Regions from separate parts of the Ancylobacter pratisalsi genome, predicted to be linked through region 1. Evidence: predicted binding sites of a transcription regulator. Region 1 holds the regulator's gene; each other region holds the start of a gene.
The links. Region 1 encodes HrcA, which represses chaperone genes, less so after heat shock. Its sites were predicted from a motif close to GTTAGCACTCNCNNNNNGNGAGTGCTAAC; they were not measured.
Positions count from the first base shown of each region.

Region 2: the regulator HrcA is predicted to act here: its motif matches at 1,446-1,474, upstream of groES (co-chaperone GroES).
Region 3: the regulator HrcA is predicted to act here: its motif matches at 4,107-4,135, upstream of groES (co-chaperone GroES).

Region 1 is NZ_CP048630.1:2,108,657-2,114,946, forward strand. Features, by position in the region: gene G3A50_RS09985 (penicillin-binding protein activator) at 1-318, shown strand, start outside; gene hemW (radical SAM family heme chaperone HemW) at 326-1,504, opposite strand; gene rdgB (RdgB/HAM1 family non-canonical purine NTP pyrophosphatase) at 1,497-2,147, opposite strand; gene rph (ribonuclease PH) at 2,151-2,864, opposite strand; gene hrcA (heat-inducible transcriptional repressor HrcA) at 2,996-4,096, shown strand; gene grpE (nucleotide exchange factor GrpE) at 4,178-4,798, shown strand; gene G3A50_RS10015 (hypothetical protein) at 4,908-5,870, opposite strand; gene G3A50_RS10020 (alpha-ketoglutarate-dependent dioxygenase AlkB family protein) at 5,948-6,290, opposite strand, start outside.
Region 2 is NZ_CP048630.1:3,394,268-3,400,557, forward strand. Features, by position in the region: gene G3A50_RS15920 (phasin family protein) at 189-584, shown strand; gene G3A50_RS15925 (phasin) at 818-1,309, shown strand; gene groES (co-chaperone GroES) at 1,528-1,824, shown strand; gene groL (chaperonin GroEL) at 1,920-3,566, shown strand; gene G3A50_RS15940 (dienelactone hydrolase family protein) at 3,907-4,788, shown strand; gene G3A50_RS15945 (MarC family protein) at 4,808-5,431, opposite strand; gene G3A50_RS15950 (ribonuclease HII) at 5,551-6,198, shown strand; gene G3A50_RS15955 (glycosyltransferase family 39 protein) at 6,207-6,290, shown strand, end outside.
Region 3 is NZ_CP048630.1:4,045,073-4,051,362, forward strand. Features, by position in the region: gene G3A50_RS18860 (ABC transporter permease) at 1-233, shown strand, start outside; gene G3A50_RS18865 (MFS transporter) at 473-1,897, shown strand; gene groL (chaperonin GroEL) at 1,985-3,622, opposite strand; gene groES (co-chaperone GroES) at 3,668-3,982, opposite strand; gene G3A50_RS18880 (usg protein) at 4,274-4,600, shown strand; gene G3A50_RS18885 (exopolysaccharide biosynthesis protein) at 4,743-5,345, shown strand; gene G3A50_RS18890 (SDR family oxidoreductase) at 5,361-6,107, opposite strand.

The sequences.
Region 1 (6,290 bases):
ATCTTCGCCGCACCCGACCCGGCCGGCTTCCGGTCGTTTTCCGAGCGCTACCGCGCCCGTTTCGGCAAGGAACCCGTGCGCACGGCCACACTGGCCCATGACGGCGTGTCGCTCATGGCGGCGCTGGTCAATGCCGGTGGCGAGACGGGCATCACCGACGCCGCGATCCAGAATCCGTCGGGATTCATCGGCGTCGACGGCATCTTCCGCTTCCGCCCCGACGGCACCAACCAGCGCGGGCTCGCGATCATGCAGATCGGCAACGGCGCGTCGCAGATCATCGATCCCGCCCCGCGCAGCTTCGCGCAGGGCATGTGAACACCGTTCACGCCGCGAGGTCGGCGACGATGGCGTCAAGCACCGGGAAGCCGCGCGTCGTCGCTCTCAGCCTTCCCCCGGCGAGTTCCTCGATCATGCCTTCCTCGCGCAGCGCGGCCACGCGGTCCGGCGCGAAGTCCTGGCCCGAAAGCCGAACATAGCGATCGCGATCGATCCCCTCCGCGAGGCGCAGGCCCATGAGAAGATACTCATCGGACTGTTCCGAGCGGCTCAGCTTCTCATCGACAACAAGGCCATGCCCGGCGCGCTCGACGCGGGCGAGCCAGTCTTCGGGTCCACGTTCCGTGCTGGTGGCCCGCCGTCCTTCATCGGTGTCGATCCGGCCATGGGCACCCGGTCCCACGCCGGCATATTCGCCATAGCGCCAGTACAGCAGGTTATGCCGGCTTTCCGCGCCGGGACGTGCGTGGTTGGAAATCTCGTAGGCAGGCATGCCTGCCGCCAAAGTCACGTCCTGCGTCACGTCCCACAGCGCACGGGCGTGGTCGCCATCGGGCACCATCAATTTGCCGGCCCGATGCAGCGCGGCGAAGGGCGTCCCTTCCTCGATGGTGAGCTGATAGAGCGAAAGATGCTCGCAACCCTCGCCGATCGCCCGTTCCAGCTCGGTGCGCCAGGCATCAGGTGACTGATCGGGGCGCGCATAGATCAGGTCGAAGGACACGCGCTCAAACGCCGCGCGTGCCACCGCCACCGCCGCCAGCGCCTCGTCCGCCGTGTGCATCCGCCCCAGCGCCTTCAGCGCCGTATCGTCCAGCGCCTGCACGCCGAGCGACACCCGGTTGACGCCGGCGGCGCGGAAGCCGCGAAAGCGCGAGGCTTCGACACTGGTGGGGTTGGCCTCGAGCGTCACCTCGGCCCGGGCATCCAGCGGCCAGGCGGCGTCGATCGCCTCAAGAATCGCGCCAACCGTCTCGGGCGCCATCAGTGAGGGCGTCCCACCGCCGAAGAAGACGCTCTGGGTACGCCGCTGGCCGGTGCGGGCCCGCATATGGGCGATCTCGGCACGGAACGCGGCAACGAAACGCCCCTGGTCCGGCGGCGTATGGCGGACATGCGAATTGAAGTCGCAATACGGGCACTTGGCCTTGCAGAACGGCCAATGCACATACACCCCGAAGCCGGGATCGGCCGGCGGCGGGCCGCGAAACGAGCTGTCAGTCAAATCTGGCCCCGAGACAGGCCTCGGCCAGCGCCATGAAGGCCCGGGCGCGGTGCGAGAGGCCACGGCCCAGAGGCGGCAGACCGTGCTTCTCGGCGCCGGTCATCTCGCCGAAGGTGCGGCTGTGGCCATCCGGCTGGAACATGGGATCGTAGCCGAACCCCGCGGGACCGCGCGGAGGCCAGACCAGCGTGCCTTCGACGACACCCTCGAAATCCTCCAGATGGCCATCGGGCCAGGCCAGACAGAGCGCGGAGATGAAATAGGCCCGGCGCAGATCGGGAATAGTGGCCTGTGCATCGCGCAGGCCCTCCTCGACCTTGGCCATGGCAGCCATGAAGTCTTTCTCAGGTCCCGCCCATCGCGCGGTATAGAGCCCCGGCGCCCCGCCGAGCGCTTCCACGCACAGGCCGGAATCGTCGGCGAAAGCTGGAAGACCGGAAGCGTTCGCCGCCGAAACCGCCTTGATCCGGGCGTTCTCGGCAAAGGTGCCACCCGTCTCCTCGGGCTCCGGCAGGCCGAGATCGTCGGCCGACACCGCGTCGACGCCGTAAGGCGCCAGCAGGCCCCGCATTTCCTCAAGCTTGCCGGCATTGTGGGTCGCGATCACGACGCGCCCGGCGAGGCGGCGATGGGATTCAGCCATGGCTCAGGCCACCGCCAGCTTCTGGAGATCGACCAGCTTGGTCACGCCCTTGCGGGCCAGGCCGACCATGGCGTTGAACTCGCCCTCGGTGAAGGGCGTCTTCTCCGCCGTTCCCTGAATCTCGACGAAGCCCCCCGCGCCGGTCATCACGAAATTGCAGTCCGTCTCAGCGTCGGAATCTTCCGCATAGTCGAGATCAAGGCGCGGCTCGCCATCGACGATGCCGCACGACACTGCCGCGATGTGGTCGCGCAGCGGGATGGTGGGCAGCATACCGCGCGTCTTCATCCAGCTCAGGCAGTCATGAAGCGCGATCCAGGCCCCGGTGACCGACGCGGTGCGTGTTCCCCCGTCGGCCTGGATCACGTCGCAGTCGACGGTAATCTGACGTTCGCCAAGCTTTTGGAGATCGACCACCGCGCGCAGCGAACGCCCGATCAGGCGCTGGATCTCCTGGGTGCGGCCCGAGGGCTTGCCGGCCGTCACCTCACGGCGCGTGCGCTCGTGGGTGGCGCGTGGCAACATGCCATACTCGGCCGTCACCCAGCCACGGCCTTGCCCCTTCAGCCACGGCGGCAGGCGCTCTTCCAAAGTGGCGGCGACAAGAACATGGGTCTCGCCAAATTTCACGAGGCAGCTACCCTCGGCGTGGCGAAGCACGCCGCGTTCGAAGCTGACGGCTCGCATCTCGTCGGTGGCGCGGCGTGAAGGACGCATACGGAAACTCTCTCCAAGTTTGAGCCGGCACTTGTACGGGGCAGACCATTTGCGCTCAAGCCCGCAGATCGCTTGAACCGATGAGGTGAATGCCGAAATATAGCGCTGCAACGATAGGATTCAGCTGCGCAATGCCACTTGATCCTCTGATCACCGCCGCCGCCCCGCATCTCGCGCGTCTCGACGAGCGCTCGCGTGAGATTTTTCGCCAGATCGTCGAGACCTATCTCGCGACCGGCGAGCCCGCCGGCTCGCGCAATATCTCGCGTCTCATCCCGATGACGCTGTCGCCGGCCTCGGTCCGCAACGTCATGGCGGATCTCGAAGCGGCGGGGCTCATCTTTGCCCCCCACACCAGCGCCGGACGGCTGCCGACCGACCGTGGGCTGCGCTTCTTCGTCGATGCGCTGCTTGAAATCGGGGACGTATCGGAAGACGAACGTAACGCGATCGAGCTGCAGGTGCGCGCAGCAGCCAGGGCGCAGTCGGTGGAGGGCGTGCTGGCAGAAGCCTCCAATATGCTCTCCGGCCTCTCGCGCGGTGCCGGCATCGTGACCGCAAGCCGGGTCGACGGCCGGCTGAAGCACATCGAATTCGTGCCGTTGGACGCCAATCGCGCGCTGCTGATCCTGGTATCGGAAGACGGCGAGGTCGAAAACCGGCTGGTGCCGCTTCCGACAGGTCTTCCCGTCTCGGCGCTGGTCGAGGCCACCAATTTTCTGAACTCGCGCACCCGCGGGCGCACGCTCGCCGAGCTCCGCGCCGAAGTCGAGCGCACCCTTGCCGAGCGGCGGGCCGAGCTCGACGAGGTCACCGCGCGCGTGGTCGAGACCGGGCTTGCGAGTTGGTCGGGCGGCGACAAGGCCGAACGCAGGCTGATCGTGCGCGGCCAGACCCGCCTTCTGCACGACCTGAAGGCGATCGAGGATCTTGAGCGGGTGCGCCTGCTGTTCGATGACCTCGACTCCAAGCAGGAGGTGGTCGACCTTCTCGGGCGCGCCGAGGAGGCGCAGGCGCTGCGCATCTTCATCGGTTCCGAGAACAATCTTTTCTCGCTCTCGGGCTCCTCCACCATCGTCGCGCCCTATCGCGACGGACAGGGCCGAGTGGTCGGCGTGCTCGGCGTGATCGGGCCGACACGGCTGAATTACGCCCGTATCGTACCCATGGTGGACTTCACCGCGCGCGTCGTCAGCCGGGTATTGGCCGGCCCCGGAGCCGACGCAGCTTGATTTTTGATGCTCGCGCCCCGATATGGCGCACATCCGCCGAATGTTGTCGGCGGGCGAGATATTTCTCCCGACGAGGTACTTATGAGCGAACATTCCCGCGATCCGGCGGAACAGACTGACGCGATGCCCGACGCTCCCGAAATGGAGAACGGCGCGGCGGCGGCCCCCGCGGACGACGCCGCGCTTCTCGCGGCCGAGAAGGAACGCCTCGAGGCCGAGGTCGCGAGCCTGAAGGACAAGTTCCTGCGCGCCTTCGCCGAGGCGGACAATGTGCGCCGCCGCGCCGAGCGTGAGGTTGCCGACGCCAAGGTCTACGGCATTACGGGCTTTGCCCGTGATGTGCTGAACGTCGCCGACGACTTCGAGCGCGCGATGGGCGCCATCGACGCCGAGGCCCGCGACGCGGCGGAAGGCACGCTGAAGACACTGATCGACGGCATCGAGCTGACATCCCGCGCCCTGATCCAGACGCTCACCAAGCATGGCGTGGCTCGGATCGAGGCCGAGGGGTCGAAGTTCGATCCCAATCTGCACCAGGCGATGTTTGAAGTGCCGAATGCGGAACTGCCCAACGGGACCGTCGTGCAGGTCATCCAGCCCGGCTACACCATTGGCGGACGCGTTCTGCGCCCGGCGCTGGTTGGCGTTTCCAAGGGCGGGCCCAAGGCAGCGCCCACCGACGCCCCCGCCGACCCGAACTGATCGGCCACGCTTTCAGCGGCCCGATTTCGGGCTGCGGATGCCAAAGTCCGCGGCCCGGAGAACGGCAACCGCGCGGCCATATGTTTGGTCCGCGCGGGTTACGCCTGCGTCAGCGCATCTCGATACCGTCGCGCAAGCCGCGCATCGCGGTGAAGCTGGTGTCGAATCCCTCCGCCGGGGCGACACCGACCATGCGCAGATAGCCGGCCCGGCCAAAGCGCAGCCATTGCGCCACCTTGACCGGCTTTCCCGACTGCATCTCCACGGCCTTGGCGATCAGCTCGTAGCCCGGCTGGCCGCCGATGCGTTGCGGGCCGCCGCGCTCGACCTTCAGTTCCTTCACGCCGGGCACACTGGAAATCGCGCGCTTGGCAAGGCTCTCGCGATCATCCTCGCGCACATCGCCCGGTGCGGCCGCGATGATGAAGAACGGCTGGCTGGCGATATCGGCCGCTTTTTCCTCGCCCTTGGTCAGCAGCACCGCGTTGTTGCCGAGCACGCGCACGACCCGATAGCCCTCCATGTTCTGGATCGAGAAGGGCAGGCCAGCCAGAAGTTCGTCCTGTGTCGGCGGCGGGCGGAAGGTGACGCTCATCAACGCCGCGTCCACCGCGCTGTCGGGATAACGCGCCGACGCCTCTTCGGGAAACTGCACCGTGACCATGGCGGCCTGTTCACCGGAGCCGACCAGCATGATCCACTTCTTCAGCGCTGCCGGGCCCATGGTCTGATAGCCGGACATCAACACGCCCTTGGCCCCGCCCGGCAGTGTAACGTCGCGCTTTTGCTCGATCGTCACGCCCTTGCTCTGCAGCGCCTCGGGCGTGAAGCTCTTGGACACCTCCTCAAGCGCGCTGCCTGGCACTTCCATGATCAGGATCGCCGCCCGCGCCACGCGGTCCTCGAAGCCGGGAACACCGGGAATCTCGGCCATACCCGGCGGCGGCAGAAGGCCCACCGTGCCGTGATTGGGAAAGACCGCCTCCTGCGCGGCGGCCGGCAAAGCGGCCGCGACGAGGAAAAAACAGGCCATGAAGAGGTGGCAGAGGCGGGCGCGCACGAGACGGCTCATTCCGTTTCCTTCGGTTGAGATCGGCATTCAGGCGGATCGACTTGCCAGCTTCCCGGCCATTCCGCCCCATTCGAACGTCAAGACGGCAGAATTCCGCCATCCTCGGCAGAATTCACACGACGTAACGTGAGATTGATGCGCCCAGGCTGCTTCAGCAAGGTCGAGCTGTCAGGAACAATACGATCAACGCCATGAAAAGCCAGCCGGGCCGGCCCGGACAGAAGCAGCGCATCGCCCGAAGCGAGGCGGATGGAGCGCGTGGGGTCGCCTCGCTCCTGCCCGCCGATGCGGAACAGCGCGGTATCCCCCAATGAGAGCGAGAGCACCGGCGCGCGCAGTTCGCGTTCATCGCGATCCTGGTGAAGCCCCATGCGCGCGCCCGGCGCATACCAGTTGATGAGGCAGGCTTCAGGCGCGAGC
Region 2 (6,290 bases), 1.3 Mb from region 1:
TTCGCAGTTTCAGGTTAACCGGTGACCACTGAAGCCGGTTAATCACTTGCAACCATGGAGCCGTCGCGGGCCAGCGATTTCTGTTGCGTTGCGGCGCGTTTATAATACTTTCGTCGTAGGCATCTGCGCCAATGGAGTATGCCGGACGACTGGCGTTAGGATGAAACGTCGACAGCGGAGGTGTGCCCATGGCCGATGATCCGAAGACACGTGTTCCTGAAGAGTTGCGCAATTTCGCCGAGCAGGGCGTCGATCAGGCGCGCGCGGCGATGGATGGCGTGATGACCGCCGCCCACAAGGCGCTCGACGATGCCGGCCGACAGGTCGACGCCGCCCATGACAATGTCCGCGAATTGGGCCGGACCACACTCGACTTCGCGGAGGCGAACATCGCCGCGGCCTTCGACTTCGCCGCGCGCATCGCCAAGGCACAGACCGTCGACGAGTGGCCCCGTCTCCAGGCCGACTTCCTGAACGAGCAGGCGGCGCGCCTGACCGAACAGGCCAAGACGCTGGGCGAGCACGGCGTCTCCGCGACCATGAAGGGCGCCTCAGGCATCGATCCCGCCACGCCCAAGAAGTAGTGCGGCACCCGCCGGGAAAAGGCTTTCCCGGCATGTCCCCGCAAAAAAAATTCGGCTTCGGGTTTTATTGTGCATTGCAATATGATAGTGCAATGCACAATTGATGGATGCGGCGTCAGGAAGGACCCCCGCTCGATATCGGGTGTCGCGTCTTCCACGCGCGAGGTGCGATCGTAGACCGCGGAAGCGATCGCGACCTTCTTGGTTGTTACCGCGATGCGAGGAGACAACACATGGTTGAAGCTACTCCCGTCACGCCTTCCCCGAAGAAGGCTGCCAAGGCTGCCACCAACGCGTTCGAGTCGACCTTCCCGAAGATGGACATGCCCTCTCTCGAAGTGCCGGCGGCCGTGCGTGAAATGGCCGAGAAGAGCGTGCAGAGCGCTCGCGAGGCTTACGAGAAGATGAAGGCAAGCGCCGAGGAGACCACGGATCTCCTTGAGGACACCTACACGACCGCTTCCAAGGGCGTGACCGAATACAACACGGTGGCTCTGGAGTCGCTGCGCAGCAATGTGAACGCCGCCTTCGACTATATGAGCGCGCTGATGGGAACCAAGAGCGTCTCCGAGGCGGTCGAGCTTTCCACCGGCCACATGCGCAAGCAGTTCGACGTGCTTTCCGCCCAGGCGAAGGAACTTTCCACCATCGCCCAGAAGGTGGCCACGGAGACCGCAGAGCCGATCAAGGCTTCGGTCGAGAAGAACATCAAGAAGTCGGCCTGATCCCGGCTTCGCGCGTCAATCTGCGCCATCAAAACCGGTCCGCGTCGCGGGCCGGTTTTTTTTTCGTGCCGGCACGCTTTTTCGGCGCTTCCTTCTGCTTGACACCTTTTTGTGGCCTGCCTATCTCCGCAGCGGTTTTGGCACTCGCTTCAGAAGAGTGCTAGACGTCCACCCGAACGCCAAACTGGCGTGTGACAGGTTGATCCGAGGAGCCTCCAATGGCCAAGCTGAAGTTCCGCCCCCTGCATGATCGTATCGTGGTGAAGCGCCTCGACGCGGAAGAGAAGACTGCCGGCGGCATCATCATTCCCGACAGCGCCAAGGAAAAGCCCTCCCAGGGCGAAGTGGTCGCGGTTGGTCCCGGCGCGCGTGACGAGGCCGGCAAGCTGGTCCCGCTCGACGTCAAGGCGGGCGACAAGGTGCTGTTCGGCAAGTGGTCCGGCACCGAGGTCAAGGTTGACGGTCAGGACCTCCTGATCATGAAGGAATCCGACGTCATGGGCATCGTCGGCTGAACGCCGGCTGATCGCACCGCGACGAACCGGCCCGGATCGCCCGGCGTCTCCACGCCGCTCCGGGCCGTGAACACCCCTATTCAGGAGTAGGCTATATGGCTGCCAAGGAAGTAAAATTCGCCGGCGATGCGCGCGAGAAGATGCTGCGCGGCGTCGACATCCTCGCCAATGCGGTGAAGGTCACGCTCGGCCCCAAGGGCCGTAACGTCGTCATCGACAAGAGCTTCGGCGCCCCGCGCATCACCAAGGACGGCGTCACCGTCGCCAAGGAGATCGAGCTCGAGGACAAGTTCGAGAACATGGGCGCCCAGATGGTGCGCGAAGTGGCCTCGAAGACCAACGACCTTGCGGGTGACGGCACCACCACCGCCACCGTGCTCGCCCAGGCGATCGTCAAGGAAGGCGCCAAGGCGGTTGCCGCCGGCATGAACCCGATGGACCTCAAGCGCGGCATCGACCTCGCCGTCACCGAGGCGATCAAGGACATCGTCAAGCGCGCCAAGAAGGTGAAGTCGAGCGACGAAGTCGCCCAGGTCGGCACCATCTCCGCCAATGGCGACGCCGCGATCGGCGAGATGATCGCCGGCGCGATGCAGAAGGTCGGCAACGAGGGTGTCATCACCGTCGAGGAAGCCAAGACCGCCGAGACCGAGCTTGAAGTGGTCGAGGGCATGCAGTTCGACCGCGGCTACCTCTCTCCCTATTTCGTCACCAATGCCGAGAAGATGACGGTGGATCTCGACGATCCCTACATGCTCATCTTCGACAAGAAGCTCTCCGGCCTGCAGGCGATCCTGCCCGTGCTTGAGGCGGTTGTGCAGTCGGGCAAGCCGCTGCTCATCGTTGCGGAGGACGTCGAGGGCGAGGCTCTGGCCACGCTCGTCGTCAACAAGCTGCGCGGCGGCCTCAAGGTCGCGGCCGTGAAGGCTCCCGGCTTCGGCGATCGCCGCAAGGCCATGCTGGAAGACATCGCCATCCTCACCGGTGGTCAGGTGATCTCCGAGGAGCTCGGCATCAAGCTTGAGAGCGTCAGCCTCGACATGCTCGGCCGCGCCAAGAAGGTGCTGATCGAGAAGGAAAAGACCACGATTGTCGACGGTGCCGGCAAGAAGAAGGACATCGAGGGCCGCGTTGCCCAGATCAAGGCGCAGATCGAGGAGACGACCTCGGACTACGACCGTGAGAAGCTCCAGGAGCGTCTGGCCAAGCTCGCGGGCGGCGTTGCGGTGATCCGCGTCGGCGGCGCGACCGAAATCGAGGTCAAGGAAAAGAAGGACCGCATCGACGACGCGCTGAACGCCACCCGCGCCGCGGTGCAGGAAGGCATCGTTCCCGGCGGCGGCATCGCCCTGCTGCGCGCCAAGAAGTCGATCGACAAGCTGACCAATGACAACCCCGACATCGCCGCCGGCATCAAGATCGTGCTGAAGGCGCTTGAGGCCCCGATCCGCCAGATCGCCGAGAATTCCGGCGTCGAAGGCTCGATCGTGGTCGGCAAGGTCCAGGAGTCGAAGGACCAGAACTTCGGCTTCAACGCCCAGTCCGAGCAGTATGTCGACATGATCGCGTCGGGCATCGTCGATCCGGCCAAGGTCGTGCGCACGGCCCTGCAGGACGCGGCCTCGATCGCCGGCCTGCTCATCACCACCGAGGCGATGGTCGCCGACCTGCCCAAGCCCGCAGCGGCGGCTCCGGCCATGCCGGGCGGCGGCATGGGCGGCATGGGCGGCATGGATTTCTGACGAAATCCACGGTCCCCACGCTGTGTCCGGGTGCTCGGGCCCGGCGAAACGGGGCTTGAGTGGTGGCATGGATTTCCCAGGAGGGCCACGCTCCCACGACGGACATTGCCTGTGACGAGGATGAGGGCGTGGCGAGAGCCGCGCCCTTTTCTTTTGGCGCGCCACTGGTCGTTGGCGGGCCCTTGTCCTCCGCTTGGCGACCCCGGCCCCGGCCGTCTGCCTCTGGCCAGATCTCGGCAGCGCCATAGATGACGTCGGCAGGCGCTGTTTGCGACATTCTGATGTGCGCCTGCGGGGGAGGCGGTTCATCCTCCCTTCACACCGAGAGGGAGGCGCGCCGATGGATCAACGCATTATCGATCTCTACGATCGCTTCACGCATGGTCAGCTCGACCGGCGCAGTTTCATGGACCGGCTGGCAACGCTGGCCGGGTCGGCGGCAGCGGCGGGCGCCCTGCTGCCGCTTCTCGCCAACGACTATGCGAGCGCCGCGATCGCGCCGGAGGACGACCCCCGGCTGGAGGTCGCGCGCGTCAGCTATCCATCCGGCAATGGCGAGGTGAGCGGCTATCTGGCCCGTGCCCGGCGTGTCGACAGCAAGCGGCCGGCGGTGCTTGTGATCCATGAGAACCGGGGCCTTAACCCGCATATCAAGGACATTACGCGGCGGGTCGCGCTGGGCGGCTATCTCGCCTTCGGCGTCGACCTGCTGTCTGCGCAAGGAGGGACGCCCGACGACGAGGACAAGGCGCGCGACATGATCGCCGCGCTGGACCGGCCGGCCACGGTCGCGCGCGCGGTCGATGCCGTCGCGTTCCTGGCTGCCCACCCGGCCTCGACAGGGGAGGTGGGCGCTCTCGGCTTCTGCTGGGGTGGGGCGATGGTGAACCTGCTCGCCGAGGCGAGCCCGGAGCTCAAGGCGGGCGTGGCCTATTACGGCATGCCGCCGCCGCTCGATCAGGTGGGCGACATCAAGGCTGCGCTGCTGCTGCACTATGCCGGGCTCGACAACCGCATCAACGCGGCGGTTCCCGCCTATGAGAAGGCGTTGAAGGCGGCCGGAAAGGACTTCACCATCTACGTCTATCCGGGTGTCAATCACGCCTTCAACAACGACACCAGCCCGACGCGCTTCGACCCGAAGGCGGCCGAGCTGGCCTGGGGGCGGACGATGGATTTCCTCGCCGAGGAGCTGGGCGTGCCGCCACCGGTGGAGACCTGAACTGCCCCCTGATACGGCGCTAGATCGGCGGAAGCTGCAGCCAATTGGCAAGGGCGTTGACGACGAGGTCGACCGCCAGCGCCGCCAGCACCATGCCCATGACGCGGCTGATGATGGAGGCGCCGCCCTGGCCGATGAAGCGGATCAGCGAGCCCGCCGCGATCATGATGCCCAGAGTAAACACCAGCACCAGGCTGAACGTCGCGATCGTCATCATCCGGTCAGGAAAATCGTGGCGCGCATCATCGGTCAGCACCACGGCCGCCAGCATGGCGCCCGGGCTGGCGATGGAGGGGATGGCCAGCGGGTAGATCGCGATTTCCACCGGGTTGGTCTCGGGCGTGGTGTGCGCGTCCGAATGGCCGGATCCGTTGATCATGGTCAGCGCGAACAGGAACAGCACGATGCCGCCCGCGATCTGGAAGGAATCGATCGAGATGCCCATCGAGCGCAGCAACCAGCTTCCCGCCAGGGCGAAGAACACCAGTATGCCGAACGAGACCAGCACCGAGAGGACGGCCGCCTTGCGCCGGTCGGCGGCGTCGAGCACGGCGGTGACCGCGATGAAGACCGGAAGCGTGCCGAGCGGATCGATGACCACCCAGAGGGTGACGAATTCCTGAAGCCGTTGCGACCAATCCATATGGGCACTCCCTGCCTTACGCTTTCTGCCACCTGATCATGACACAGACGCGGCGCCGCGCGGTTGCATCGCAAGAGAGCGGCCGGCATCCTGCGCGAATCGAACTGAAGGGGCAGTGAATGGCCATCGCACGCCAGAGGCCGGATTTCACCCATGAAGCTACGGCGTGGCGGGCGGGGGACATTCCGGTGGCGGGAGCCGACGAGGTTGGCCGGGGTCCGTGGGCCGGACCTGTCGTCGCGTGCGCCGTCGTCCTCGATCCCGCGCGCGTGCCGGTAGGGCTCGATGATTCCAAGAAGCTGAAGGCCGACAAGCGCGAGCGCCTGTTCGATGAGATCTGCGCCACCGCGGAGGTGTCACTGGCCTTCGCCCCACCCGCGCGCATCGACGGCCATGACATCCGCAAGGCCACGCTCTGGGCGCTGGCGCAGGCGGCGGCCGGGCTGGCGCGCCCGCCGCGCCTGTTACTGGTCGATGGGCGCGATGTGCCGGTGGTCGCCTGCGCGACCCGCGCGATCATCGGCGGGGACGGGCTTGTCGCCTCCATCGCGGCGGCCTCGATCGTCGCCAAGGTGACGCGCGACCGGCTGATGAAGCAGCTTGGGCTGGCGCATCCGGGCTACGGTTTCGAGCGGCACATGGGCTATGGCACGCGCGAACACGCCGAGGCGCTGGCGGAACTCGGGGCCTGCCGTCATCACCGCACCTCGTTCGCGCCGGTCAGGGTCCGTCTCGCGCTCGACCGGCCGACCGCCGACCGGCTCTAGGAGCGCCCATGCTCTGGTCGGCACGGTGGATCGAAGCACTGCGCGCGCGGCCCCGTCTGGCGGTGCTGATGGCGGGTGCCGCTCTCGGCCTG
Region 3 (6,290 bases), 1.9 Mb from region 1:
TCCTGCCCAACATCCTGCTTTCCGGTTTCATGTTCCCCTTCGCAGGCATGCCGGACTGGGCGCAATGGATCGGAGAAACGCTGCCGCTGACGCACTACCTGCGCATGGTGCGCGGCATTCTGTTGAAGGGCGCGGATGCCGCCGACCTGATGAACAACATCCTCGCGCTGTCCGCCATCATGGTGGTGGCGATGGTGATCGCCGTTAAGCGCTTCCGGCAAACGCTGGACTGAGGCGCCGCTACACAAAGTTGGATGGCATCGCACCTCGATTTCCCGAGCCCGAGTATCCGGCTCGACCTGTCACAGCGCATTCACGCCGCTCGCCGTAACTGATGTCTGCCAGCTTATTGGGGGATGAAATGACGCGAGAGAGTTCAACCGGACGTGCGGCGGGTGCCGGGAGAAGGGTGCAGGACTACATCGACGAGTTTCCCCTCTGGCCCGATGGGACCCCCGTCGGGCGGGCGCCGATGACGGCCATGCAATGGCGCATCTGGTGGCTCGCCGCCTTCGGCAAGTTCTTCGAGGGCCTCGTCGTCTTTATGACGGGCGTCGCCCTGCCGCTGATTTCGGCTGAGTTCGACATGGACGCCACCCAGCACGGCTTCGTCGGCGCGGCTTCGCTGGCGGGTATCCTGGTTGGCGCACTCGCTCTCGGCGGGCTTTCGGACACATTCGGCCGCAAGTTCATGTTCGTGGTCGAGATGATCATCTTCATGGTTTTCCTCGTCCTGCTGTCGGTGAGCCCCAGCTACTTCTGGCTCGTCGTCTTCCTGTTCGGCGTTGGGGTGGCTCTGGGCTGTGACTACCCAACCGCGCATCTCATCATTTCCGAGAGCATTCCGAGCGCATCGCGCGGGCGTCTGGTTCTGGGGGCGTTCGGCTTTCAGGCGCTTGGAGCACTGGTCGGCAGCGCCGTTGGCTACGTGGTTCTGGTCAATCTTCCAGACGTCTCGGCCTGGCGCTGGATGTACGCGACAGCCATCATCCCGGCCGCCCTGGTCACGCTTGGTCGCTTCTACGTCACCGAAAGCGCCCCGTGGCTGTTCGCCCATGGCCGCATCGATGAAGCCGAGCGCGAGGCTGCCAGGCTCCTCAAGCGCGATCCCACCTATCCCCGCACAGTCATGCTTGTCCGCCAAAGTGCTCGACACCATCAGCACCCTTCCCAGATGGGCTGGTCGGCGCTGTTCAACAGGCAGAACCGCCGGGCCACCATTCTGGCTTCAGTGCCCTGGTTTCTGCAGGATCTTGGCACCTATGGCATCGGCCTGTTCACGCCGACCATCCTGGCCGCCGCCCTGGGCCATTCGGCTGTCCAGGTGCACAACGTCACCGATATTATCGGCAATCAGATCCTTGCGGCGCAGGGCGTGGCGCTGGTCGACGTGCTGTTGATCGTGGGTGTTGTCGGAGCGGTAATGCTGGCGGACCGGGTAGGACGTATTCCGCTGCAGGTGCTCGGCTTCATCGGTTGCGCCGCTGGGCTGCTGATCGCGTCCTTCTCCACCCAGTACACCGGCGTGGCGCAGACAGTGCTCATCTTCGCCGGGTTCATGCTGTTCAATTTCATGACCAATCTCGGTCCGAACGCACAGACTTACCTTCTGGCCGGTGAGGTGTTTCCGACTGAGGTTCGCGGCAAGGGTGCCGGCTTTGCGGCGGCCTTCGCCAAGATTGGCGCGGTCTCGACCGCCTTCCTGTGCCCCATCCTGCTGGCCGATATCGGCACGACCAATCTTCTCTACGGCCTGGCGGGAACCTCGTTGCTGGGCGCTCTCATCACCTGGCTGTTTCGTATCGAGACAGCAGGCGTCAATCTCGATCGCGCTCACGAGCGGGAACTGGATGCCGGGTACGACGCGGCGGCGGGCGAGGGACGCGAGGCCGCGTGATCCCGGCGCTTCGGTCGCAATCGCCCATACAACGAAAAAGGCGCGGCTTTCGCCGCGCCTTTCCCATTCAGAAGCGTGGAACGTCGATCAGAAGTCCATGCCGCCCATGCCGCCGCCCGGCATGGCCGGGGCCGCGCCGCCCTTCTTGGGCAGTTCGGCGATCATGGCTTCGGTGGTGATCAGCAGCGAAGCCACCGACGCCGCGTTCTGGATCGAGGAACGCAGCACCTTGGCCGGATCGATCACGCCCGCCTTGAACATGTCGACATATTCGCCGGACTGGGCGTTGAAGCCGAAGGAGTAGCTGTCCTTCTCAAGGATCTTGCCGACGATGACGGAGCCGTCCTCGCCCGCATTGCTGGCGATCTGGCGAGCCGGAGCCTGGATCGCCTTGCGGACGATATCCACGCCGGTCTTCTGGTCGGAATTGGCGGTCTTGACGCCTTCCAGCACCTTGGTGGCACGCAGCAGAGCAACGCCGCCGCCCGGAAGGATGCCTTCTTCGACGGCCGCACGGGTGGCGTGCAGGGCGTCGTCGACGCGGTCCTTCTTCTCCTTGACTTCGACTTCGGTCGCGCCGCCGACGCGGATCACCGCGACGCCGCCCGCGAGCTTGGCCAGACGCTCCTGGAGCTTCTCACGGTCGTAGTCCGAGGTGGTCTCCTCGATCTGCGCCTTGATCTGGGCAACGCGGCCCTCGATGTCCTTCTTCTTGCCGGCACCGTCGACAATCGTGGTGTTTTCCTTCTCGATCACCACCTTCTTGGCGCGGCCGAGCATGTCGAGCGTCACCGAGTCGAGCTTGATGCCGAGGTCCTCGGAGATGGCGTCGCCACCGGTCAGGATCGCGATATCCTGCAGCATGGCCTTGCGGCGGTCGCCGAAGCCGGGAGCCTTCACGGCCGCGACCTTGAGGCCGCCGCGCAGCTTGTTGACGACGAGCGTGGCCAGAGCCTCGCCCTCGACGTCCTCAGCGATGATCAGGAGCGGCTTGCCCGACTGGACAACAGCCTCGAGGACCGGGAGCAATTCCTGCAGGCCCGAGAGCTTCTTCTCGTGGATGAGGATGTAGGGGTCCTCGAACTCAACGCGCATCTTCTCGGCGTTGGTCACGAAGTAGGGCGAAAGGTAGCCACGGTCGAACTGCATGCCCTCGACGACGTCGAGCTCGGTCTCGGCGGTCTTGGCTTCCTCGACGGTGATGACACCCTCGTTGCCGACCTTCTGCATCGCCTCGGCGAGGAACTTGCCGACATCGGCGTCGCCATTGGCGGAGATGGTGCCGACCTGGGCGATCTCGCTGTTGGACGTCACCTTGCGGGCGTTCTTCTTGAGATCGGCAACGATCGCCTCGACAGCGAGGTCGATGCCGCGCTTGAGGTCCATCGGGTTCATGCCGGCGGCAACCGCCTTGGTGCCTTCCTTGACGATCGCCTGGGCGAGCACGGTGGCGGTGGTGGTGCCGTCGCCTGCGAGGTCATTGGTACGCGAGGCCACTTCGCGCACCATCTGGGCGCCCATGTTCTCGAACTTGTCCTCGAGCTCGATCTCCTTGGCGACGGTGACGCCGTCCTTGGTGATGCGCGGGGCGCCGAAGCTCTTCTCGATGACGACGTTACGACCCTTGGGGCCGAGCGTGACCTTCACCGCATTGGCGAGGATGTCGACGCCGCGCAGCATCTTGTCGCGCGCATCCGTCGAGAATTTTACTTCTTTGGCAGACATGTATTTTCACTCCGGTGAAGTGTGGCGAGCCGCGTTAAAGCGTGCTCACGCGGCCTTCTTGGCCGATGCGGTGGCTTCCAGGACGCCGAGAATGTCGGATTCCTTCATGATCAGATAATCGACGCCGTCGATCTTGACCTCGGTGCCGGACCACTTGCCGAACAGCACCTTGTCGCCCGCCTTGACGTCGGGCGGGACCAGCTTGCCGGCCTCGTCACGCGCGCCGGGACCAACCGCGACCACCTCGCCCTGGGAGGGCTTTTCCTTGGCGCTGTCGGGGATGATGATGCCGCCGGCGCTCTTCTCTTCCGCGTCGATGCGCTTGACCACTACCCGGTCATGCAGGGGACGGAACTTCATCGGTTCTCTCCAGAATTCGTATCGATCGCTAAATCTGTTGCGGCACGATTCCGGGATCGTCACCGTACCGCTGGCCGACATCTAGGAGTCGTCCAAATGCGACGCAAGGGCCGGACGGCAAAAAACTGGCAGTCACGAGGTGAGAGTGCCAGCGGGTGACGGCGGCGTCCTGTCAGCACTCCGTCAAACATGCTGCCAATGCATTGATATTGAACAGGAAATGCAAATTTTAACCTTGCGGGACGGTCGAGGGGTCCACACAATTGGAATCATCGCGACAGGAGGTTCCACATGGCATTCCAAGACGCGTCGAACGGGCCCACCACGGAAGCGCGCGCGCCGCGAGGTGTTGCATCACCGGACTTCATTCGGCAACTCACCGGCTATGGACTGACAACCGCGCAGATTCTCTATCGCATGCCCGACCACCCGGCGCTTCTACAGACCTATCTCTGGCAGCACTATGATCTGAGCCCGCATTTCCCGGAGTTGAACCGCTTTCTTGAATTCTGGGCGCGTGAACTGGAAGGCCCGCTGCACTCGGTCACGGTAGCCCACTCGCAACTCATCAAGCCGGCCGAATTGCGTCGCGTGGACGGAGTGTTCCGGTTGAACTGAGCGCTCCGGTGGTCGACCTGTGAGCGGAGGGCCGAGGCCTTTTTCACGCCGATGCCCTCTCCTTGCCGCTTTCCCCGTGCTATGAGGTCGGCGAAACGGGGGCCGGTTGGGTCATCCGTGGCATGAGGTGTCAGGTCGACCCGTGGATCACCGCTCCCCGCGCACGTCGGAGCTGCTCTCCGCGATCGTGACCGCCCATTCGGCGGAACGCATCGGCGTTGGCGAAGTCGTGCACGCATTGCGAAACCGTGCGTTCGGCCTCTCGCTCCTTCTGCTCGGCCTGCCGAACTGCCTGCCCATGCCTCCCGGAATTCCGGTGATCTGCGGCGTGCTGCTGAGCTTCGTCGGCGTGCAGATGATGCTTGGGCGGGATGAGCTGTGGCTCCCGCGCTGGCTTGCCAGTCGCACGTTCTCACGCAGCCTGCTCGAGAAAATCATCAACGGCGCCTTGAAATGGATACGCCGTTTCGAAGGGTATTCCCGGCCCCGGCTGATCTATTTCTCCAGCGCCTCCGCGCGCCTGGTGCTGGGGGGAATGGTGCTCGTCCTAGGGTTGTTGCTGCTGCTGCCGATACCGATCTTCGGCAACCTGCCGCCCGGTATCGCAGTCTGCATCCTTGGGCTCGGTCTGGTGGAGCGCGACGGCGCCTTCATTTGTGCGGGCATCGTCGCGACGCTGATCAGCCTTGGCGTGATGGGCTTTTTGAGCTGGATCCTGTTCCAGGGTGCTCTCGCCTATCTGTGAGGCCGAAATTCGGGCTTATCCCCGTCCCACGAACGGTGCGGCCGAGGCCATGATCGTCATGGTCAGCACATTGGCTTCAAGTGGCAGACTTGCCATGTAGGCCACCGCCCGGCCGGCATCGGCGGGATCGAAGGTCGGCTCGACCATGATCTGACCGTTCGGCTGGAGGATGCCGGTTTTCATCTTCACCGCCATGTCCGTATCGGCATTGCCGATATCGATCTGCCCGCAGGCGATGTTGTGGGCGCGTCCTTCCAGCGCGACCTGCTTGGTGAGGCCGGTCACAGCGTGCTTGGTCGCCGTGTAGGGGCCCGTCAGAGGGCGCGGCGCATGCGCCGAGATCGACCCGTTATTGATGATCCGTCCGCCCTTTGGATTCTGCGCCTTCATCATCCGCATCGCATGCTGGATGCACAGAAACACGCCTGTCAGGTTGACGTTCACGACGCGCTGCCAATCCTCCAGCGGAATGTCTTCGATAGGCGTCGCGGCTGACCAGCCACCTGCATTGTTGAACAGCAGGTCGAGCCGTCCATGGCGATCGGCGACCGTGTCGAACAGCGTTGCCACAGACTGAGGATCGGAAACGTCCGCTGGAATGACGTCAGTGCCCGCTCCGATCGCCTTGGCAACCGCCTCAAGAGGCTCAGGGCGGCGACCCGTGAGCACCACGGTGAACCCGGCTTCGACAAGGGCGATGGCGGCGGCCTTGCCGATGCCGGTGCCGGCGCCGGTGACGAGGGCGATGCGTGTGCGATTCATGGCGTTCTCCTCCGCGAGCGCGGAAGATGAACGAGCCTCACGGAAGGGGCAAGGCGTGCGCACGCACCACGAGCGAACCGATGCGCCTCACAAAAGCGTGGGAACCAGTTATCGCTGTCCGCGTTGTTACTGCGAAAGAGGTTGAACAACCCAAGTCATAGAACGAACATCAAGATTAATGAG